DNA from 3 places in the Chryseobacterium sp. T20 genome. Region 2 is predicted to be linked to each of the others. Evidence: riboswitches for the same ligand, from Rfam matches in the RefSeq annotation. Region 2 holds a riboswitch; each other region holds the start of a gene.
The links. A riboswitch is a leader RNA that binds a small molecule or an ion and turns the genes downstream of it on or off. The one in region 2 is predicted to bind S-adenosylmethionine.

Region 1 (8,062 bases), on a different contig from region 2:
TGGTAAGCTGATTTTTCTGTTGTAATTCGCAGCAACATACACCTGATTCATCATGTTGTACTGTATACTCGCGTTCGGGAAAAGTTTAAACTTATTGAAAGGAATCAAATTAGCCTCCACCAATTTTGCATCTTTATCGAAATACCTCGTTACTCCTGAAATATCATAATTTTCAGCGCGGGAACCCAATGTGAAGTCAAACTTTTTCAATTTAGCCTGAAATTCTAAATAAGTTGAAGCTGTTTGTCTTTGATATTCAAGATTGGTTAAGCCAAAACTTTCCGTATCATAATCCTGTTTCTCATACAAACCTCCGAAGCTTACTTTTCCGCCATCAAGAAGTTTGATCGGCTGGGCATAATCTACTTTGAAGTTGGCAATATTCATCACCGATTTATTGTTCAGAATATCTTTTAAACCATTTGTAGGGCTGTTAATAGGTAAATAAGGTGCGGCTGCAAAATTACCGTTCTGGAAGAAATTATCCTGTGCAAATTTACTGTCCGATCTTGTATAACCCAATTGAAAGTCCAGTTTCTGAGATTTGTCTGCAAAACGTTTCTGGTACGTTACTACAGCTTCCTGTCTCAAACTATTGGTGTGAGCAACATCTGAAGACGTATAAAAAGCTTCTCTCAAATCCTTTGGATTATTCTGAAAAGGTAAATCTCCATGACCATCACTTAGAGTATAGTTGTCATTATTGTTGTGATAAATATCGTAGTTCAATAATAATCTGTCCTGCCCTAAATCAAAAGTCAATCCGGATTTGGCAAAATATCCACGTGCATATCTGTCAGTGTGACTCGTTAAAAGTTCATCCTGCTGGCCATTCAGCATACTTTCGCGGTAATTTTGACCAACGTTCAGCTGCCATCCGAAATATTTATTTCTTGCATTTAAGTTAACAGAGTTTGTGGTTCTGTTTCTGAATTTATCATAATTCGTGAAAGAATAATTTCCAGAATACGTAGCGGTTAAATATTTATTAGCATTTTTGTTGGTGATGATATTCATAATGGCACCTCCGGAAGTAGCCGGAAACTCTGCTCCTGGTTGGGTGATTACCTCAATTCTTTCTACAGAATTGGCAGGCATCCCTTCCAGAAAGGAGTTCAATTCATTGGAGGTAATATTCAGAGGTCTTCCGTTAAGATATACTTCCAGCATTTTTCCCTGATACATCATCCCTGCGATATCAGTGGATACCAGTCCCGGAAGTTTTTTTATTCCTTCCAGAACATTTCCGTTATTTAGCTGAGGTTGCTCGGAAAAGTCAAAAATAGTACGGTCTGCCTTTTGTTCAACGGCTTTTTTAGTTTTGGTGATGACTACCCCTTCAATTTGTTTTTCCTGTGGTTTATTATTTTTTTCTTGTGAAAAAACAAAAACAGAGCTTAATAAAGATAAAGCGAAAATCGTTTTTTTCATAATGTTTTTTACTGATATCCGGTTAGACGCTGAAAAACAGAATTTGTTACGGTAAAATTGTGAAAATCGAAAAATTAAGCTGAAATTTTTTTTATTTCCGAAATAATTATATCTTTGCCGGGTAATTATCAAGAATCTCTAGATGGGATAGCAACCTGCAAAAACAAGCAAGGTGCTGCAATCGATAAGCCGGATCTTCCGGAAAAAATGTTTATCATTCTATCATTATCCCATCTTGAATTTTTGTTTTAAAGTTAAAATCAATGTTTAAAGACAAGGGAAATCACATTCCATCAGTAATTTTTTATTCTTCAGATCATGAAGTGAGTCTTCATTATTCTGATATGTTTTCATGCCATTTCTATATGCGCATGTGTTGTTGCTGCTAGCACTTTCTATTTCTAAAAAATAATACAAACATTCCGGACGTCACTGGTAACCTTACATTTTAGGGTTACAGGATTTATATTGCTTAAAAACAATTTTTAACAACAAAAAGTAAACAACAATCAACATGCATAATTTCAAAAAAAGAATATTTGTCCCTTCTATCGCGCTTATTTCAACATTTTATTACGCCCAGACGGACACTTTACAATCTAAAAAAATAGATGATGTGGTCATCCTTGGATCAAGAGGTTCCGGAAGATCATTAACGGATACGCCCGTTCCGGTAGATATCATCAACATATCAAAAATTTTAAAACAAAGTCCGACTAACAATATCAGCCAGGCTTTAAATTATATTGTCCCTTCATTTTCATCCACCTCACACACCGTTAACGATGGAACTGACTTTGTAGATCCTGCTCTTTTAAGAGGATTAGGCCCGGATCAGGTCTTGGTTTTACTCAATGGGAAAAGAAGATATCAGTCTTCATTGATTAATGTTACGCTTACACCGGGAAGAGGCTCTGTAGGAACTGATCTTAACGCGATTCCGGCCTTTGCTTTAGAAAAAATTGAGGTTTTAAGAGACGGTGCTTCTGCTCAATATGGTTCTGATGCCATCGCAGGAGTTGTTAACCTCGGACTGAAAAAGAGATTAGGACTTTCCGGACAAGTGTTTCTGGGAGGATACGCATCGCCTGTTGCCAATAATTTCTCAGGAGGAGTGGATGGACAGACGATTTCTGTAGACCTTAATTATGGAGCGAAAATAGGAAAATCCGGATTTATTAATGTTACGGGTTCTGCTCAGTACCGCGATCCCTATTCCAGAGCCGGAGTGAGGGAAGGAGATATTTACAATGCTTATAATGCTATTAATTACAGAGCATTGCAGGATGGAGTTAATATTGATGGCTTGTATAAAAATATTACGAATACTTCCAATACTCAGCAGATTATCAATACAGTAAAACAATATGCAACTAAGGTGGGTTATTTTGGATCTGATTTCCAGTCTCAGATCTCAGGGGCAAACAGTATTTCTGACCTTCAAAATATATTAGGTAAAGATTTTACGTCTCAGGAGCTTAATTACCGAGGATTGGAGAGAAAAGATTTCAGTTTGAGAGCGGGACAGTCTAAATTACAATCCGGGCAGCTTTTCTTCAACTCTGAAATTCCTGTAAATGATGATTGGAAAGTGTACTCATTTGGTGGGTATAGCTACCGCCTTGGAAATGCCGGAGGATTTTACAGACTTCCGAATACGGAAAGAAATATCAATGCAGTGACTCCCAACGGATATCTTCCCCAGATTGAAGCAGCGGTAAATGATTATTCTCTTGCTGCAGGAATCAAAGGGAAATGGAATGGCTGGAATGTAGATTTCAGTAATACATTCGGGAAAAATACCTTTGGCTTTGGAGTTGTCAATACATTTAATGCTTCTTTGACGGACAGCTCTCCAAGAACCTTTGATGCCGGAGGATCTGAGTTTTCACAAAATACCGTCAATCTGGACTTCTCCAAAAAATATGATGTGCTGAAAGGATTGAACCTTGCGTTCGGTGCTGAGTACCGACATGAAAACTATAAAGTAAATGCCGGAAAAGAAAATTCTTATGCTTCTTATGATATTTATGGACGTGTGGTAACGGCTAAAACTCCTGAAAATGAGAAAGTAACCGATTTCTTCGGAAATATAAGACCGGCTGGAGCGCAGGTTTTCCCAGGATTCAGTCCGGAAAATGCCGTTTCCGGAAACAGAAACAGTGTTGCTGCTTATGCTGATGCAGAGTTGGAAGTCACTGACGGATGGCTGTTGGAAGGTGCTTTACGATATGAGAATTATTCAGACTTCGGATCTACATTCAATTATAAACTTGCAACCAATGTAAAACTGGCTCCCAATCTTAACTGGAGAGGTGCTGTTTCTACAGGATTCAGAGCACCTTCATTAGCTCAAATCTATTATAGCTCTACTTCTACACTGATTCAGCAGGGAAAAACTACACAGGTTGGTACTTTCAGGAATAATTCTGAAGCAGCACAGGCACTGGGTATTCCTAAATTAAAACAGGAAACTTCACAATCCTATAGCACAGGAATTACTTGGAAGATACCATCGTTAAGCCTGACGTTCACAGCAGATGCTTATTTAATAAAGATTAAGGATAGAGTAGTGCTTACGGATCTGTTTTCCCGTCCGGATAAGGTCATAACTTCTGATGATCAAGTGCTGCAAAATGCTTTTGATCTTGCACGAGCCAGTTCTGCAAATTTCTTTGCCAATGCTGTAGACTCTCAGACAAAAGGGTTGGATATTACCATCTCTCAGAATTCAAAAATATCATCAGGGGTTTCCTTGGAGAATAATCTGGGAATCAACTTTAATCAGACCAAAAGAATCGGAGATATTCATGCTTCCCCTAAATTGGTAAGCCAGATTGATAATTATTTCTCAGAACCCAATAGAGTGTATTTTGAAGAGGCTGTCCCCCGCGTAAAAGCTACCCTGTCCAATACTTTGAGGGTTTCCGGATTTACTTTCCTATTACGTAATTCTTTCTTTGGTAAAGTGACCGATGCAGATGTTTTGGATGCTAATTTTGACGGAGTAACAGGAAGTACAGAGCATTTTGTTCTTAATAACCGCTTTGTGACAGATTTATCTGTAGGATATGATTTCAATAAAAATATTTCGGCCACGATCGGGAGCAATAACATCTTGAATATTCTGCCTTCTAAAAGCCCCAATATAAGCTCGTTAACTGCTGATAATCAGTTTGTGTATTCCAGACAGGTTTCCCAGTACGGTATAGGAGGAAGGTTTTTATTTGCCAGAATTGAATTCAGGTTCTAAATATTAGCGTGATTTATAAATTATTTAAACAAAAAAACAGAGCAGTACACTCTGTTTTTTTTATATATATGATCATGGTTATCTCAGGGAAAATTCCCTGTGCTTAGCTTTTTGCAGTTATTGGGCACGGTTTTTTTCTTCAAAATTGACTGCTCTGTTATTTGATTTTACTTTCTGATTCCCAAAATTATAAGTGATGCTGAGTGTCATTCTTCTGGCATCCCAATAGTTGTTGAATGACTGTGTGTTATCAGTAAAATACATATCAGCCCTCAATCCGGACTGTCTGAAAATATCGCTTACGGAAAGATTGACCTGAAGAGCCTTTTCTGCAAAGCTCATTTTGATTCCTGCATCCAGACTTGCTGTGTTTTTCACAGAAAAATATCCATCTCTGGAAGGAAGATTATTCCAGTAGTTGACAAATAGCATGAATGTCTTAGCTTTATTCAGCTGGAAGGTATTGTTCAAAGAAAAATAAAATGACTGTCCATTTTTAGCAACCAGATTGAATCTTGTAATCTGAGTTTCATTATAGCTGAAGGAGGTAGAGATATTACTTTCCCAGATTTTGAAATAGGTGTCCGTATAATTGAGGTTGATTCCGTAAACATTCTGATTATAATAGTTTTCATAGGTGCTCACAAGGTTAATCCCATTCAGAAGGGAAATTTGGTCAAAATTATTCGTTGTTCTCTGATAGTAAAGATTAGTAGAAAATTTACTTTTGAAAATATAATTGAATTCAATATTATGATTGAAAGATGGCTGCAGAATTGGATTTCCTGTATAATACGTATTGGGATTAGAATACCATCGGAACGGATCTAAAGCCCGGAAGTAAGGACGGTTGATTCTTCTTGAATAATTAATACTGAACTGATTGTTTTCATTGGCTTTATAAGATACATAAGCTGTAGGGAAAAACTTTCCGTAATTATTTTCTGATTTTGATTGGGTAGTAGGAGAGAAGCCGCTGGTTTGGGTATATTCATAGCGGAGTCCTGCCTTCACAGACCATTTTTCACCAAGGTCCTTACTGGCACTGATATAACCTGCATAATTCTTTTCATGATAATCAAAAAGATTACTCTTTGCTGGATCTATGATATAATCTCCATTAGTGAAATTAAAATATCCAATATCCGAATTATTAGAAAACTGGCTGTATTTCGCACCTGTTTCCAACTGGATTTTTTTGAAATTTAGAGTTAAGTCTGCCTGTCCGGAGTATATTTTGTAATCTACAGAAGAGAGATTTCTAACGATCTGAGTGGCATTACTGGCAACATTTTTTGTTGTAAAATTAACTTCAGTATCGGGTAAATTGCCATAATAATTAGCTCCGAAACTAAGTTTATGCTCACCCAGTTTTTGATCAAAATAGAGATTAAGCATTTGGGTGGTAAAAGGAGAGCGATGCTTTGAATCTGTCTCTGTTTGTAAAGTAGACGTACCATCTGTAAAGTAACTTTGTGCTGAATTGATATCCATATCGGTATGTCCCTTTGTAATATCATATACCAATCCTATATTGGAATTTTTAGAAAGAGAATAGTCAAAATTGGCATTCAGCCCCAGTCCGTCATTCATATCCCTTCTGTCATTTTTGCTGACAGAAGAACTTTGACCTGTTATTTTATAATTTTCTACTGATCTTTTATCTCCGTCATAGCCCATCACCTTTACAGAAGCTTTTATCTTTTCGTTTTGGTAATTTACTCCTGCCACACTGCTGAAACCAGCATAGGTTCTCTGCGTATAATTGGTATTGAGATAACCGCTCCATCCCAGATTCTGATTCTTTTTAAGAACAATATTGATAATTCCGCTGTTTCCCTGAGCTTCATATTTGGCAGGTGGAGTCGTGATCACTTCTATTTTCAAAATATTTTCAGAACGAATATTTCTCAGATAATTGATGAGTTCTGATCCGGAAAGATTGAGCATCCGGTCGTTCACCATTACAGAAACTCCATTTTTTCCGGCAATAGAAAGAAGTCCTTTATTTTCATCCACCTGCAATAAAGGAGTTCCCGCCAGAACTTCAGTCCCTGAACTGCCCTGTGAAAGCATAGAATTCTGGACATTATAAACAAGACGGTCCACTTTACGTTCTACCAGAGCTTTTTTACCATTCACCGTTACGGCCTCAATTTTATTGACATTGGCGGTAGTATCTTTGGTTTGTGCTGCCACAAAAGAAAAAGTAAGGATCGCTATAAATAAGATATGTTTTTTCATGGGATATTAATGACAGATTAAATAATAGTTGTGTTAAATTTCTCTGACAAAAGTATTGGAAGGGCTTTTGAATGGAAAGAGCATTTAGATGAAGGGCAACATTATGCGTGTCAAAAAATTTTCATCGGGAAAAAACAGGTTTTTATCGAAAACAGTAGATGAAGTATCCCCACAGTGATTTATATTTGAATATGACTAAAAAGCAAATTATCTGGCTTCAAATTATTTATTGGGGATTCAATTTTTTTGGAACCGTCATTACCCCTAATTTTTTTGTTCCGGAGACCAACCGTACTGAATTGCATATTCTGAGAATTACCTATTTTATTGTAAAAATTACCACGTTCTATATTTCCTATCTGATTATATTTCCAAAGTTTTTTAAGCTTGAAAAACTGTATTCTGCTGTTTTTGTGTTTATTCTGACACTTGTATGTTTTGCCTCTATGAGATATGCTTTGGAAGAAATGATTCTGCCTTCTACTCTTGGTTTCCGGAATTATGATGAAAAAACAGGGCTTCTTTACTATTTCTTTGATAACATTTATAACAGTTCTCTGACTACTTTTATAGCCGGTATTTTATGGATTCTGGAAAAATATGGAGTAGCGGAAAATGACAAGAAGCAGCTCCTGATTGAAAAGAAGCAGGCAGAACTGCAAGCGTTAAAAACTCAGATCAATCCTCATTTTATTTTTAATTCATTAAATAATATCTATTCTCTTGTCTATCAAAAGTCAGATAAAGCACTTCCTGCCATTGAAGAACTTGGGCAATTGCTGAGGTACAGCACAAAAGATCTTGAAAAAGACTCCATTTCTCTGGATAAGGAAATTGGTTATATTGACAGTCTGATTGCGCTGGAAAAACTTAGGATCAGAAATCCTGAATTATTGCTGATAGAAAAAGATATTCAGCATCCTCAGCTGAAGATCTCACCCATGTTATTGGTTCCTTTCGTTGAGAATGCTTTTAAGCATGGTGATTTCCGTGATAAAGGTTTTGAAATGAAAATTTCTGATCACGATAAGATTCTGCATTTTCATCTTTTGAATTTTAAAACAAAGAAAATGAAAGATACCGTTTCAGGAATAGGAATTCAGAATGTGAAAAAAAGACTGGAAATATTATACC
Region 2 (8,062 bases):
ACGCGATATTTTCACCGGGCAAGCTTATGCTTACTTCAGAATATTTCGCAATAGATGGAGCTCTTGTCTTAGCGGTACCTACCAAGCTGGGACAAGAGTTTTTCTTTGAAGAAAAAGAAGATGGAAAATCCCTTATTCTTTGGGAAGCCTATCATCAGAACACACTATGGTTGAAGGCTGTCATTGATTATAAAACCTGGCAGATCCTGGAAACCAATATTCCATCAAGCGCTGAATTTATTACCAAAACATTACAAAATGTTCAGCAGCTTTCTAATAGTAAATTCAAAACCGACCTTACTTATCATTTAAAAACCAATCTTCAGTTTCCAGCAGATTATGGCCTTGGAAGCAGTTCTACCCTGATGAATAATCTTGCAGAATGGGCTGGAGTAGATCCTTTTTACCTTAATACAATCAGTTTGGGTGGCAGCGGATACGATATCGCTGTAGCAAAAGAAAAATCTGCAGTACTTTTTCAAAGTAAACCTGAGATAAAATATGAGAAAGTAGATTTCAATCCATCCTTTAAAAATGAACTGATTTTTATTCATTTAAATCAGAAGCAGGATAGCAGAGAAGGAATCAATTTTTACAAGTCCAAAAAGAAGTCTCCGGAATTGGTTAATGAATTTTCAGATCTCACAAAAAAAATATTGTTATGCAATGAATTGGAAAATTTTTCCGAATTAATGATGATTCATGAGCATAAAATTGCCAATTTTCTTGAAATTCTCACAGTTAAGGAAAAATTATTCTCAGATTGCCCTTCATTTGTCAAAAGTTTAGGCGCATGGGGTGGAGATTTTGTAATGAGTGCCAAATTTGGGGACTATAAGAACTATTTTTGGGAGAAAGGTTTTCCCACTGTTTTAGAATGGGAAAATATAATTGATTTATAATCAAATAGTTGTGATCCTGTTTTTTTATTTGTCATTCTGACTTATATCAGTATATTTAAACCACCTTTAACAAATAATTAATATTATTTTTGTTGAAGTCAATAAAGAAATAGAAAATATAAGTAAAATGAAAAACACTAAAATCATCCAGGATTTAGAGAAATTAGGGATTAAAGGAAACTATGAAGTAGTGTATAATCCTTCTTACGAAGAATTATATCAGGCTGAAGTTTCTCCTGAAAATCAGGGGTTTGAGCAAGCTGAGCTTACGGAATCTGGCGCAGTATCAGTAAAAACAGGAATTTTCACAGGTCGTTCACCTAAAGACAGATATATTGTTCAGGATGATGTTACAAGAGATACAATTTTCTGGGATGGTAAAGTAAACTTACCTACAACAGCAGAAATTTTCGGTTCTTGTAAAGAACTAGTGATGAACCAGCTTTCTGAAGCTAAGAAGATTTATGTAGTAGATGCATTCTGTGGGACAAATGCAGATACAAGACTTAAAGTAAGATTTATCGTTGAAGTAGCATGGCAGGCACATTTCGTGACTAACATGTTCATCCGCCCTTCTCACTACGAACTTGAAAACTTCGGTGAGCCGGATTTCACAGTAATCAACGGATCAAAAACAACTAACCCGAATTGGGAAGCGCAGGGATTACACTCTGAAAACTTCATTATGTTCAACCTTACTGAAAAACTACAGATCATCGGAGGTACTTGGTACGGAGGTGAGATGAAGAAAGGTATGTTTGCTATGATGAACTATTACCTTCCATTAAAAGGGATGGCTTCTATGCACTGTTCTGCCAACGTAGGAGAAAAAGGTGATGTTGCTTTATTCTTTGGGCTTTCAGGAACAGGTAAAACTACTTTATCAGCAGATCCTAAAAGATACCTTATCGGTGACGATGAGCACGGATGGGATAATAACGGAGTATTCAACTATGAAGGTGGATGCTACGCTAAAGTAATTGACTTATCAGAAGAAAAAGAACCGGATATTTTCAGAGCGATCAAAAGAGATGCACTTCTTGAAAACGTTGTTGTGAACAATGGAGTAGCAGATTATACAGATGGGTCTATTACAGAGAATACAAGAGTTTCTTATCCAATCTATCATATCAACAAAATTGTATTGCCTTCTAAAGCAGGTCATGCTAAGAAGATTGTTTATCTTTCAGCGGATGCATTCGGAGTACTTCCTCCGGTTTCTATCCTGAATGAAGATCAGGCTCAATACCACTTCCTTTGCGGTTATACCTCAAAATTAGCCGGAACTGAAAGAGGAATTACAGAACCTCAACCATCTTTCTCACCTGCATTTGGTGAAGCATTCCTTACACTACACCCAACAATGTATTCTAAAACATTGATCGGTAAAATGCAGGAGCACGGAGCTAAAGCATATTTGGTGAACACAGGTTGGAATGGTACTGGAAAGAGAATTTCTCTTAAAGATACAAGAGCAATTATTGATGCAATCATTGACGGTTCTATTGACAATGCTCCTAAAACTCAGGTTCCAATTATGAACCTTGAAATTCCTACTGAATTGCCAAACGTTTCTACAGGTATTTTAGATCCTAGAGATACTTATGAGAACACTTCAGAATGGGAAGAAAAAGCAAAAGATCTTGCTTCTAGATACATCAAGAACTTTGAGCAGTACTGTGATACTGAAGAAGGGAAGAAGTTAGTAGCTTCAGGACCTCAATTGCAGGAACAAACTATCTAATAGTTACCAATCAACATACAAAAAGCCTCATCATCGATGAGGCTTTTTTATTTTTTTTCCTTAGAGATATTATTGTATGATTCCTTGTTGATATTTAGACAAAAAGATCTGTGAAAATCTGTGCAATTCGTGGGAAAAGTATAAGTAAGAAAACTTACTTCAAACTCAATAAGGCCAATCTATATCCATCCATTCCGAAACCAGATAAAACCGCATCAGTATTGGCTGCCGTTACAGATTTCTGTCGGAATTCTTCTCTTTTATAAATGTTACTGATATGTACTTCTACTTTTGGCTTACGAATATTTTTCAAGCAATCAGCAATAGCATAAGAATAATGGGTAAAAGCTCCCGGGTTAATTACTACGGCATCAAAATCATCCTCCTGAAGTCTGTTGATAAGTTCTCCTTCAATATTAGACTGGTAATATTTTAATTCATGAGCCTGAAACTCGGATCTTAAATTTTCCAAATAGCTTTCCATAGAAACATTTCCATAGATTTCCGGTTCTCTTGTGCCTAACAGATTGAGGTTAGGGCCATTGATGATCAAAACTTTCATACTATAAAATTAAAAACTTTTTTTAATTAACGATCAAAAATTTATGGACAGATTTGATTTTGTTGTATTGAATTATTGATAATGATATTTGTCATGTCTAAGAAAGTGGCAAAGCTTGTAACTCTTTAATGTAATGGATTTTATTAAAAAATTACGTTAATTTTTGAAAATTTATCATGAAAAATAAATAAGTCTACTTGTTTTGTAGACTAAAAGTTTTTAGCTTTGCAATTATATTTCGATCGGCTTATAAAGAAAGATGGAGGGAACTGACCCTGTGAAATCTTGACAACCTACCCGTGGGGCAAGGTGTTACGTTCAGCCTTTTAAGGAAAAATAAGCATTTGGTTTATCGTATTTATCGATGCCCTTTGTTGACTTTTCTGCAAAGGGCTAAATTTTAATATATGATAAATAAAATTGATTATGATTAGCAAAAATTTATTCAATTCTAAAGCTTGGATACCTCCGGTTGCTGCTTTTTTTCTAGGAGTGGCCAGTGTGAATGCACAGAATTCCAAGCCGAAAAAAGATAGCCTTCATGAAAAAGAGATTGATGAAGTAGTAGTGGTAGCTTACGGAAAAGCTAAAAGAAACAGCTATACTGGTTCCGTAGCCACCATTTCCAGTGATAAGATCAACAACAGACCCGTAACAAATATTACCAAAGCATTGGAGGGACAGGTTGCAGGAATTCAAACGACCAGTGCATCAGGACAGCCCGGTGCTGTTTCTACCATCCGAATCAGAGGGATTGGCTCCATCAGTGCTTCCAGTGATCCTTTGTACGTAGTGGATGGGATTCCCTTCGATGGAAACCTGAATTCTATCAGCCCAAGCGATATTGAATCTATCAGTGTTTTAAAAGATGCTACAGCAAGTGCTTTGTATGGTTCAAGAGGAGCCAACGGAATTATTATCATTACTACAAAATCAGGTAAAAAAGGAGAGGCCAGAGTTAATTTTAACATCAGTCAGGGATTCTCCGGAAGAGCAGTCAAAGATTATGAACAGGTAAACACAGATCAGTACTTTCAATTATACTGGGAAGCATTAAGAAACGGATATCAGTCCGGGAAAGTTTCTTCTCAGCAGGCTGCACAAATGGCGACAGATAATCTTGTTTCTACCCTTGGAATCAATCCTTATGGAACTGCTTACCCAAAACCGGTAGGAACAGATGGAAAACTATTACCAGGTGCATCGCCACTTTGGAATGACGACTGGAGAGATATTTTACAGAGAGTGGCTTCAAGAAATCAGGTAGATCTTGATATCAGTGGAGGAAGTGATAAAAGCAATTATTTCTTTTCATTAGGGTATCTGGATGATAAAGGGATGGCGATTGAATCAGGATATAAAAGATACAATACCCGATTAAAGATCAATTCTGAAGTTAAAAAATGGTTGAATGTTGGAGTAAACTTAAATTATACAAACAGTGTTCAGCAGGCTCCTACTTCTTCAGATTCCAAGGCGAGTAATATCATCAATGCCGCAAGGTTTATTCCTTCGTTCTATCCTTACTACGAAAGAAATGCTGACGGAACTTACATTTTAGATGCTGATGGAAACCCGGTTTATGATTTTGGAAAATACAGACCCACAAATGCACTTCAGAATCAGAATGCGGCTGCAACTTTGCCATTAGATAAAAACGAAAATAAAGAAGATAACTTTTCAGGAAAAGGATTCATGGAATTCACTTTCTTGCCTGAATTGAAATTCAAAACAAGCTTCTCAGTTGATTTGGTGAATTATAATGGTCATTATTATTCAAATCCATTGTTGGGACAAGGTGCTGAAATTGGGGGTTCAGTGACGAAAACCAATACCAGAACACTTTCCTATACAACCAGCAATATTCTGACGTATGATAAAAAGTTTGGAAAGCACCACGTGAATGCATTAGCAGGACATGAATTCTACAAATACGATTATCAGACGATTTCCGGAACAAGAAGTCAGTTCTCACTGCCTTACTATTATGAACCGGATGCGGCTTCTTTATTAGGAAGTTTCAGCGGGAACAGCAACAAACTAAGTTTATTGAGCTTCCTTGGGAAAGTAGAGTATGATTATAACAATACTTATTTCTTATCTGCATCAGGAAGGGCGGACAGCTCTTCAAGATTTGAAAAAGATAACAGATGGGGAAGATTCTGGTCAGTAGGAGGTTCATGGAAGATTTCAAACGAGGAATTTATTAAAAGTCTGAATGTATTCAATCAATTGACATTGCGTGCCAGCTACGGAGGTCAGGGGAATGATAAATTACTTAGACCCAACGGGCAGCCGCTTTATTATGCGTATCAGGAACTATACAGATTTATCAGTCTTGGTGGAGAACCCGGAACAACGCTGGAAAAAACATCTACCAATAATGTAAAGTGGGAAACCAACCTTAACTTAAACGTAGGATTGGAATTCGCTATTCTAAATAACAGAATTAAAGGTAATATTGAATATTTCAAAAGACAAAGCCAGGATCTTCTGTTTAACATGCCGGTGGCACCATCATTGGGGATCAGCGATTATCCGGCGAATATCGGAACGATTCAGAATACAGGGTTTGAATTTTCATTATTCACAACACCTATTAAGAATGATGATTTCCAATGGAATGTAGATGTGAACTTAAGTACTTTAAACAATAAGGTAACCAAATTGCCTGGAGGTTCACTTGTGGTAGGAACAAAGCTATTAACTGTAGGAGGTTCTGTATATGATTTCTTTATTCCGGAATGGGCTGAGGTAGACCCAAGTAATGGAAAACCTTTGTGGAAAACAGTTACTACTGATGCCAGCGGAAACTCAGTGGAAGGAACGACTTCAGAATATTCAAAAGCGACAAAACTGTTACAAGGTTCTGCATTGCCGAAACTGACAGGAGGAATCAGTACAAGCATTACCTATAAGAATTTTGATTTTTCAGGATTACTGACATTCAAAATCGGAGGGAAAATTCTGGATAATGACTATACTTCCATTATGCATAACGGAAGTGCGGGAGGACGTGCATGGAGTGCCGAAATGTTGAACAGATGGACTCCGGACAATCCTAATACAGATGTTCCGGGACTAAGTACAACAACAAATAACTGGACCTCAACCTCTTCAAGGTTCCTTTACTCCGGAACTTATGCAAGACTTAAAAATGTAAGCTTAGGATATACACTTCCAGAAGATTATTTTGAGAAAATAGGATTGAAAAAGTTCAGAATTTATATTCAGGCAGAAAACCTTCTCACCTTCTATAAACACAAAGGAATGGATCCTGAGCAGGCTTTGGACGGGACGACGTACTACAGATATCCTGCAATGAGAACCATCACTTTTGGTCTTCAGGCAACTCTTTAACCTTTTAAAATTGAAACAATGAAAAAATTAAAATACATATCATTAGCACTTATTGGGTTTTTGTCGTTGACAAGCTGTGAAAATGATTTGGATACCGCACCCACTGATCAAGCCAACAGCGTGGAAGTTTTTAAAACCGCTGAAAGTGCTGAAACAGTGGTGAATGGTACCTGGGCGAAATTTAATAATGATGGAACAACCTATGCCAATATCGGTTATTCCACCGTTTTAAGAGCCAGTGATGCGATGGGAAGTGATGTAGCAGTGCTGACCAATAAGTATGGTTTTGCTTCTACCTATGCTTTCACAGAGATGGTGAACAATACAGCTAGCCGCCCGCTATTTATCTGGACAATGTTATATTCTACCATCAATAATATGAATAATGTTATTACAAGAATTGATGGAACAGAAGGAAGCCAGGAGAAAAAGAATCAGGTGAAAGGGCAGGCAAAAGCATTACGTGCTTTCTGTTATCTGAATCTGGCCAGTTTTTATCAGTTCAGCTACCTGAAAGATAAATCAGTTTTGACAGCTCCTATTTATACTGAACCTTCCACAACAAGTACGGTAGGGAAGAAAAGAGCAAGTCTTGAAGAAATCTATACTTTGATTAAAAGTGATCTTACGGATGCTGATAACCTGTTGAAAAGTTATACAAGAAATAATAAAGATAAGATCAACCGTGCTGTAGTGAACGGCCTTTTGGCAAGAACTTACCTGAATACAGGTGAATGGAGTAAAGCTTCAGCATCTGCGAAAATTGCAAGAGAAGGTTTCCCTTTGATGGCTCCGGAAAAATATAAGGATGGATTCAATGATATCAACAATGCAGAATGGATCTGGGGACACGGGCAGACACAAGAACAATCTGATGCGAGCTATGCCTTCCACTATCTGGATGTATCTTCATCAGGAAGTTATTATTACAGCTTTATGGCGGATCCTTATTTTAAAGACCTTTTTGATACTAATGATATCAGATCTCAATTGTTTTCGTGGGATGGACAGAAAGGTAGAGAAGGATTGCTGAGGTATGCAAAGTTTAAGTTTAAACCAACTCTTATTGCAGATATTGTTTACATGAGAGCTGCGGAAATGTATCTGATTGAAGCTGAAGCCGAAGCAAGAAGTGGAAATGTTTCTCAAGCGGTAGCAGTATTGAATCAGTTGAAATCTGCCAGAAATGCTAATGTTTATAATGGTTCATTAGCACAAAATGCAGTAGTAGATGCAGTTTTGATTGAAAGAAGAAAAGAATTATTCGGAGAAGGTTTCTCTCTTTCAGATATCATCAGAACGCAGGGTGCAGTAGTAAGAAAACCATTTGTAGATGCAGATGGAAAACCGATAAAAGTTCAGGTAACGACACCGGACGGAACTGTGAAAACAGTAGATGGTAAAGGACATTCTGTTCTTGATTTCCCGGATAAATCTGCTTTTGTACCCAACAGTAATTATTATTTATTCAGTATTCCTCAGAGAGAATTTGAG
Region 3 (8,062 bases), on a different contig from region 2:
ACTTATTGATTCTGTGGTCTGTAACTCTACCTTGTGGATAGTTGTAGGTTTTAATTTTTGCAGAACGGTCACCTGTAGATACCATAGATTTACGTTGTGCAGCGATATCTCCCTGTACTTTCTGTAATTCAATATCATATAGTTTTGTTCTTAGCATTTCCATTGCCAACTCACGGTTAGCAAGCTGAGAACGAGCCTGTTGACAAACTACAACAAGTCCTGAAGGTTTGTGGGTAAGTTGAACTTTAGTTTCAACCTTGTTTACGTTCTGACCACCGGCACCTCCTGAACGGGAAGTCTGCATTTCAATATCTGCAGGATTCAGTTCAAAATCTACTTCTTCAGCTTCCGGAAGAACAGCAATAGTGATGGCGGAAGTATGCACTCTTCCCTGAGATTCAGTTTCAGGTACACGTTGTACACGGTGAACTCCGGATTCGAACTTCATGATTCCATAAACTCCTTCTCCTTCCACTTTCATGATCAATTCCTTGTACCCTTTTGCGGCTTCGTTAGAATCTGTTACTTCATGTCTCCATCCCTTTGTTTTGAAATACATGGTATACATTCTGTACACATCTTCCACAAAGATAGCTGCTTCATCACCACCTGTACCGGCACGTAATTCCACGATAACGTTTTTGTCATCTGCAGGATCTTTAGGGATCAGTAATACTTTCAGCTCTTCTTCAAGACCAGGAATTTTAGCCTGAGCTTCCAGTTTTTCTTCTTTAGCCAGATCTACCAGGTCTCTGTCTGAACCATCTGCAATGATTTCTTCAGATTCTGCGATACTATCCAAAGCACCTTTGTACTGATCGTAAACTCTTACAATTTTCCCCAAATCACTATATTCTTTGTTCAAAGAAGAATATCTTTTTTGGTCTGAAATGACATCAGGCTGTATAATAAGGTCTGCAACCTCATTATATCTTTGTTTTATAGCTTCTAATTTTGGAATTAATGATTTAGACATTGTAGAAATTTTGTGGGTGCAAAGATAAGGATTATTAATTCAAAATTAAAATTCCGAATCATCATAAATTTTTGAGCATTAGGGATAAAGGATGCAAAACCACAAAAAGACAGATTTGCCAATCTGTTTATTCCCCTTTCTGAATCATCAAAATTAAGTTTGAGATCCTTTAGAAAGTCTTCTGTCTATTAAATATAAAGCAATTCCTACCGCGATAATTCCCAATCCTATCAAGCTTTCTTTAGGGTTATGAATGAATGTAAAATAGAGAATATAAAAGCTAAATAGTAAAAAAACAGCCGGAAAAATGTGGAATGCATTCGACTTAAAGATTTTCCTGTCTTTTTTCTTCAGGAAGAATACAGTTGAAATCGCTAAACTTGCAAAAAGCTGCAAAATAAAGGCTGTATAGACAAAAATTTCTTTAAAACTTCCTGTCAGAATAATAATAGCTGCAATTACTGCATGGGCAAAAATGGCTCTTACCGGAATTCCTTTTGCATTGCCCATTGACAATGGTTTCCAAATAGAGGTATGTTTTGCAAAAGCCTGTGTTAATCTTGATCCTACCCACAGATAACCACTGATGGTTGCAATAAGCTGCAGAGCAATAAAAATATTGACAATCTTTCCAAAAGCCGGTCCCAGCATATTGACTGCCGCTTCTCCCATTACATCTTCTTTTCCTGCCAGTTGACTTACAGGTGCATGTTTCAGCATAATATAGTTCACCAGAATATAGCTTACCGTCACGAAAACAGTTCCTATAATCAAGGATTTTGGAAGATTTTTCTGAACATCTTTTATTTCTCCTGCGATATAAGAGGCCGAATTCCATCCCGTGTAAGAATAAGTTACAAATACCAGAGAGGTCGCAAATGCAGGAAGCATGATTTCATTCTGCCAGCTGTCACTGAAATTGAGACTGTTACCTATCTGTGGTGAATCTGAAATTTCTACCCCAAGAATAACCAGTACAATAATAAAGGCTATCTTAATGAATGTGAAAAAGTTATGAAACCTACTGGATGTTTTCAGGCTGAAAGATAACGCAATCGCAACCAGAAAAATCGCTGCAATCGCAAAGCCGTTTCCAAAAGAATACTCAAATACGGAAAGGTATTTCGACATTGCTAAGGCTGCCAGCGCTACCGGAGAGGAAAATCCAATGATGAGCGAAACCCAGCTTATCAGATATCCGAATATGGGATGATAGGTTTCTTTGAGATAAATAAAATCGCCTCCGTTTCCTTTAAAATGTGAGCCTAATTCTGCATAACAAAATGCCCCAAATAAAGCAAGAACTCCTCCGATACTCCATAACAGAAAAATACTGTAGGTATTGGTAATATCGGATAACTGAAATCCCAGGGTTGTAAAAATCCCTGTTCCGATCATATTGGAAACAACGATGGCTGCTGCTGTTTTCCAGCCAATCTGATGTGAGGTGGTACTCATTTACTGATTAAAAATTAAAATTAAGCCTTCCGAAGAAATAATTCCCCAGCGTTCCCATCTGAACCGGTGCATATTTGAATACTCCATAATACGAATTTTCATAAATCTGGCGATCCGGGAAGACATCAAATACATTGTTGGCTCCTACTGTAAAGTTGATGCTTTTTGTGATATCATATCCCACACTGATATCGGTAACGACCTTTGGTGAGAACTCCTGCACGCCTCCAAACGGATAGCCATCTCTTATTACTTTACCAAAATAGGTATTTCTTACGAGAAAACTGAACTTCCCGATTCCATAATTTAATCCTAATGAAGCTTTTGTTTTGGGAGACAGGGTTTCAATGATGTTGATCTGATCCGGACCAAAAAACTGATCCTGAGGCGTTCCTAAGTTTTCCGGAAAATGGAAATCTGTGATTTTAGTTTCCGTATAGTTTCCGGCAAGATTGATATTTAATTTTCCCTTGCCAAGAATCCAGTCATAGGTTACTACAACATCAACTCCTTTTGTTTCGGTATCAATAGCGTTGGCAAAAAATCTTCCGCTTTCTACCTTAAACTGATCTAATCTTTCATCGGTAATATTGCTGGTGATTACAATTCTGTCTTTTACTTTGATCCAGTATCCATCTATGGTAACTGTCAAATTGTTTAAGGGTCTCAGAGTAAATCCTGCACTTGCATTGACAGAAGTTTCCTGTTTAAGTTTATCAAATCCAAGAATTTCAGCGGCTTTGCTGTCATTGCTAAAAATTCCCTTTGTGACAATCTTCTCGCCGGAAGTAGAAATATCAGCATAAGAGTTATTAAAATACTGCTGTTGCAATGATGGTGCTCTGAATCCTGTTCCAACTGCAGCTCTTACCGCATAGTTTTTTACAAATTCATATCGTACCGCAAGCTTTCCATTCAGAGTATTTCCAAAATCTGAATAGTTTTCAAATCTTGCCGCTGCATCAATATTCAGTTTTTTATCTAAATCATAGGAAACATCTGCATACACTGCGGTGGAATGTCTGTCTTTCTTCAATGCATTATTGGGAGAAAACCCAATAAAAGATTGAGATCCGCCCGCACCAAGCACTGTTGATCCTTCAGTGGCCACATTTCCATTGACGTCATATTGGGTATAAGATGCTTCGTCACCTGCCTTGATCTGATATTGCTCAAATCTGAATTCTCCTCCGAAGGCGATATTGAAACGGTTTATATTTTTGGAAACATCAAGATTAACGGTATTTTGAAGAAAGCTATGCGCTCCGGCATAAAAACGGGTTGGAGATTTTGCTCCCAAAGAAGCATTATTCGTATTGTTTACATTATAATTGAAGGTATTGCTTCCAAAGGTATTGCTAAGGTCAAAAAACCAGTCGTTAACATTATATTTCGCTCCTACCGCATAAGAAACATCGTATACCTGAGAGGCCAGAGTAGCCTGAAATCCATTCGGATAAATGGATGAAACGACATTAGATTTTTCACTCGGAAGCCTTCTGAAACCAAAGCCATTTCCTTCTTTGATGCTGAATCCTCCAAAAGAATACAGTTTAAAATTGTCATTAAAAGGATATTCTGAGTTGAAAAACAGCTGTCCCTGTCTGATTTGGGCATCTCCGATCTGAAAATTAAAATCGTCACGTGTTAATCCTCTTTTTGCAATTTCTGCATCATCTACGGCTCTGGCAGCTTTTACGGCTTCTGCATCACCAGCAAATTCATAAGCAAAATTATCTCCGAAAATATCCAGGTCATGATTTTGCGTTCTTGTGGTTTTTCCTCTGTGACTTAGCTGTAATGAAAGATTAATATAGCCTTCTTTCTTTCCTAATGAGGTTCCATAGTTAACTCCTGCCTGGTAAGTATCACCATCATTTCTTCCGGTTAATCCATAGGTAAGGCTTGCTGAAGCTCCGGCATTTTTTTTAAGAATTATATTGATTACTCCTGCAATGGCATCAGAACCATATTGTGCAGCAGCTCCGTCTCTTAACACTTCTATTCTATCAATTGCAATGACGGGAATGGTACTCAAATCTGTTCCTACAGAGCCATTCCCTACCGTATTCTGATAATTGACCAATGATGTAGAATGTCTTCTTTTTCCGTTAAGCAAAACCAGAACCTGATCAGGCCCCATTCCTCTCAAAGTAACAGGGTCAATATGTTCTGTCCCATCAGAAGCAGACTGTCTCACTGCATTGAACGATGGAATCACATAGTTCAGGAGATCCTGAGCAGTCATTTGCGGAGCGCTTCTCTGGATTTTATCGATATTAATTACATCTACAGGAACAGGTGTCTCCAGCTTTGTTCTTTTGACATTACGGTTTCCGACGATGATAATATCTTCGATCTGTTTTCCTTTTTCCTCACTTTCCTGAGCAGCGACCAGAATTGCCCCAAGCAATAATACAGCTGTGCTTAATTTTTTCATTTTTGTTCTTGCCAATTAATAATACGAATCTGACGGATCTTTCCGCAGATACACAAGACTTCAAGAAATGGAATTCATATAGAGTATTGACTTCACTTATCTCCCCCTAAGGGTTGGAATTAGCACCTTTACACTTCTGGAACTGTGTAGGTTGCTAAGGTTTCATCGGGCCAAATCCCTCCACCTTTCTTGATAAATCTACTGCAAAAGTAGACTATTTTTTTAAATGTACAAAAAAAAGGCAAAGCTGCTGATCTGCAAATTTGCCTTTTATTATTTATAGAACTTGTTTAAGCTTTTATTTCTGAACCATTAAGGTTTAATAAGAGTTTAAGAGTATTAAGATAAGCTTCGCTTTAAGCTTAAAAATCAGAATGATCCATCTTAACTACACTTTACTTCTCAAATAGCCCTTAATGGTTCAAAATATTACAAATCAACAAATTCATAATTCGTTTTTATTGAATCATCATTTTTTGAATGGCTATTCCTGTGTCTGATTTTAGCTGAATCAGATAAGTTCCTGCCGGATAATTGATTTTGGCTTCATAGGTACCGTTTTCTTTATCCAGTTTGAAAGAATCCATTCTTTTACCGGTCATATCAAAAATTGAAATCTCACCATTTTTTGCTTTACTGAAAACGAGTTTAGCTATTCCGTTTCGAACCGGATTATCTGCAATCTGAAGAGATAATTTGTTGGCGGCATTGACATCTGCTGTTGACAAAGCACCCGCGTAATTACCAAAGATTCTGAATTCCCCAGGTTGTAAAGTGATTGGAGCTGTTGTGGAAGCTACATTTGAAATACTGTTGTCCATCAGATTCTGCCATTGACCTATGTAAGGGAAATAAGGGATAACATTCTGTGCGGAAGTGGTATAATTTGCTAATACAACCACATTCTTTATTCCCGTGGCAATAGCAGCATCATACACGTAAATTCTTGTGATCAGCCCGGTAGGATCATTCGCAAGGTTATTGGATTCTATACTGTAGGTTTTAGATTTAAAAACCTGATGGGTATTTCTGATGTTGATGATTTTAGCCCATGTATCATATACTGCCTTTCTGTTTGCATTGGTATCATATCCTAAAGTGAATGCAACAGGTTTTTCATCGGTTCTGCATCCGCTGTCGATAGTACCATTCGCACATCTGTTGATACTGAATTCATATCCTAATTCTCCAAACTGCCAGATCATTTTCGGACCGGGAATGGTAAAGAAAGTTGCCCCGAAAGTTTTCATTCTTTCAAGAGCGGTATTCAGATCTTTCACATTATAACTTCCGTTAACTGCACCATATGCAAGATTTTTAAACATCAGTCTTTCTTCGTCATGGCTTTCTCCATAGCCTACAGCACTCATATTGGTGAAGCCGTGAAGACTGTGATTCATGCGGTCATAATTGCTGTTTTCCTGATATCCCATTGTATTCTGATTGTAAGGGTCTGTCTGTTTATTCCAAAGCATAACCCCTTTTCCTTCTGCGATTCTGTAGTTCGCCCATTGCTGCTCTTCTGCATCTGTTCCCAGGTGTTCGAAGATCATATAAGAATTGGGGTCAATGGCCCATTGTCTGTCGGCATAGTGTTTCATGATGTCCACTCTGTCCTGCTGATAGGCATTGGTACAGGCTTCATCATTTTCAGAACAGCTTTGTGTAAATCCTTTTGTTAAATCCCAACGGAATCCGTCTATGTGATATTCTGTAAGCCATTGCTGAAGACATCTTTCAACGTAATATTGCGTTGAAAGGCTTGTATGGTTAAAATCATTGAATACATTGTATGAATGTTTCGGGACCTGATTAAAGTAAGGATTGTTCGGTGCAACATCGCCATAGCCATCACCATCCGGATCTACATTCCAAAGTCTTACCAAAGGAGAACGTCCTGTAGCATGATTAAACGCGACATCCAGAATGACTGCAATTCCGTTCTGATGGCATAGATCTACAAATTCTTTGAATTTTTCCGGAGTTCCATAAGCTTTGTCTAATGCATAATGGAAAGAAGTATTATAGCCCCATGAAAGATTTCCGTCAAATTCCATGATCGGAAGTAATTCTATGGCATTGATTTTTAAGTTCTTTAAATACGAGATTTTATTAATCAGTGACTGCCAGTTCTTTTCCTGTGTAAAGTCTCTCAATAATAATTCATAGACCACCAGATCTTGTTTTGCTGGTCTTTGAAAATTGGTAACCTGCCAGTTATAAGCGGTCTGTCCGGTTTTAAATGTTGAGACTTCAAAACCCTGCCCGGCAGGAAATGCTGGTAAGTTCGGATAGGTAGAAGCTGAAATCCACTGATCATCGTAAGAAGATAGAATTTGTGGAGAATAAGGATCTGCTACTTTCCTCAAATCATTGGTTCTGTATTGGAAGGTATAAAGCTGCTGAGGAGTAATTCCATTGAGCTCTATCCAGTACAGATCAGGATTTGCGGTATCTTTTTTCATTAAATACGTGTCATTCACTGCCCAGTTATTGAAACTTCCGATGACATGGACGAAACTTTTCCCCGGAGCATATAGCGCCAATCCCACTTTGGTAGGATCTGTCGGGTGGTAATTGATTCCCTGTCTGATCCAGTTCGGTATTGCTTCAGAAACTACATTTCTAGGAATCTGTAAGATAAATGTGGCCGTTTTAGAATTGGTTCCCTGTGTAGCTACAAGTTCCATACTGACATCCTGAGTAACTGTGTAACTGTAAGAATACGATTGTGAAGGAGTTGTCGTAGAGTTGACAACAGTTCCGTTGGCTTTTAACTGAAATGTTGCATTGGTATTGACTGTAGCTGTAATATTGATAGAATTCCCGACAGGAACAGTAGTGAGGCTATTGGCCAATGGATTGGTAAGATTTAAACTTAAAGTCCCTACGTTTACAAAAATGTCGGGTGATGTCTGATGGGAGCCTGTTTTATCTTTTAATAAAAATCCGAACCTTCCGATTCCTGTTCTTCCAAAGAAAGCAGTTGGGGTAAAAGTAAGTGAATAGCTGTCTGTTGCAGCATTATAAACCAACTTATTCAAATCATTGGAATTATTCCAGCTGCCATTGGTAGGGCAATCCTGACTGTTCTGATAATTGGTGTCAAACGACCAGGTCCACATATAAATGGCATTATTGGAAATTCCCCAGGCCGTTTCGTCAATCTGATCACCAGGAACCGTAAG

Region 1: it holds a riboswitch for S-adenosylmethionine, as region 2 does, so the genes downstream of both, ACMA47_RS15345 (TonB-dependent receptor plug domain-containing protein) here and ACMA47_RS09385 (SusC/RagA family TonB-linked outer membrane protein) in region 2, are expected to answer to the same signal.
Region 3: it holds a riboswitch for S-adenosylmethionine, as region 2 does, so the genes downstream of both, ACMA47_RS14995 (TonB-dependent receptor plug domain-containing protein) here and ACMA47_RS09385 (SusC/RagA family TonB-linked outer membrane protein) in region 2, are expected to answer to the same signal.

What each region holds. Positions count from the first base shown of each region.
Region 1 covers NZ_JBLFDU010000006.1:157,028-165,089, forward strand. Annotated here, with positions in the region: gene ACMA47_RS15340 (outer membrane beta-barrel protein) at 1-1,431, opposite strand, end outside; SAM-I-IV-variant riboswitch at 1,552-1,649, shown strand; gene ACMA47_RS15345 (TonB-dependent receptor plug domain-containing protein) at 1,946-4,684, shown strand; gene ACMA47_RS15350 (TonB-dependent receptor domain-containing protein) at 4,802-6,928, opposite strand; gene ACMA47_RS15355 (sensor histidine kinase) at 7,120-8,062, shown strand, end outside.
Region 2 covers NZ_JBLFDU010000003.1:180,585-188,646, reverse strand. Annotated here, with positions in the region: gene ACMA47_RS09400 (GYDIA family GHMP kinase) at 1-902, shown strand, start outside; gene pckA (phosphoenolpyruvate carboxykinase (ATP)) at 1,030-2,646, shown strand; gene ACMA47_RS09390 (type II 3-dehydroquinate dehydratase) at 2,801-3,208, opposite strand; SAM riboswitch class I at 3,453-3,551, shown strand; gene ACMA47_RS09385 (SusC/RagA family TonB-linked outer membrane protein) at 3,635-6,568, shown strand; gene ACMA47_RS09380 (RagB/SusD family nutrient uptake outer membrane protein) at 6,587-8,062, shown strand, end outside.
Region 3 covers NZ_JBLFDU010000006.1:82,105-90,166, reverse strand. Annotated here, with positions in the region: gene prfA (peptide chain release factor 1) at 1-976, opposite strand, end outside; gene ACMA47_RS15000 (APC family permease) at 1,130-2,434, opposite strand; gene ACMA47_RS14995 (TonB-dependent receptor plug domain-containing protein) at 2,442-4,874, opposite strand; SAM riboswitch class I at 4,968-5,073, opposite strand; gene ACMA47_RS14990 (alpha-amylase family glycosyl hydrolase) at 5,333-8,062, opposite strand, start outside.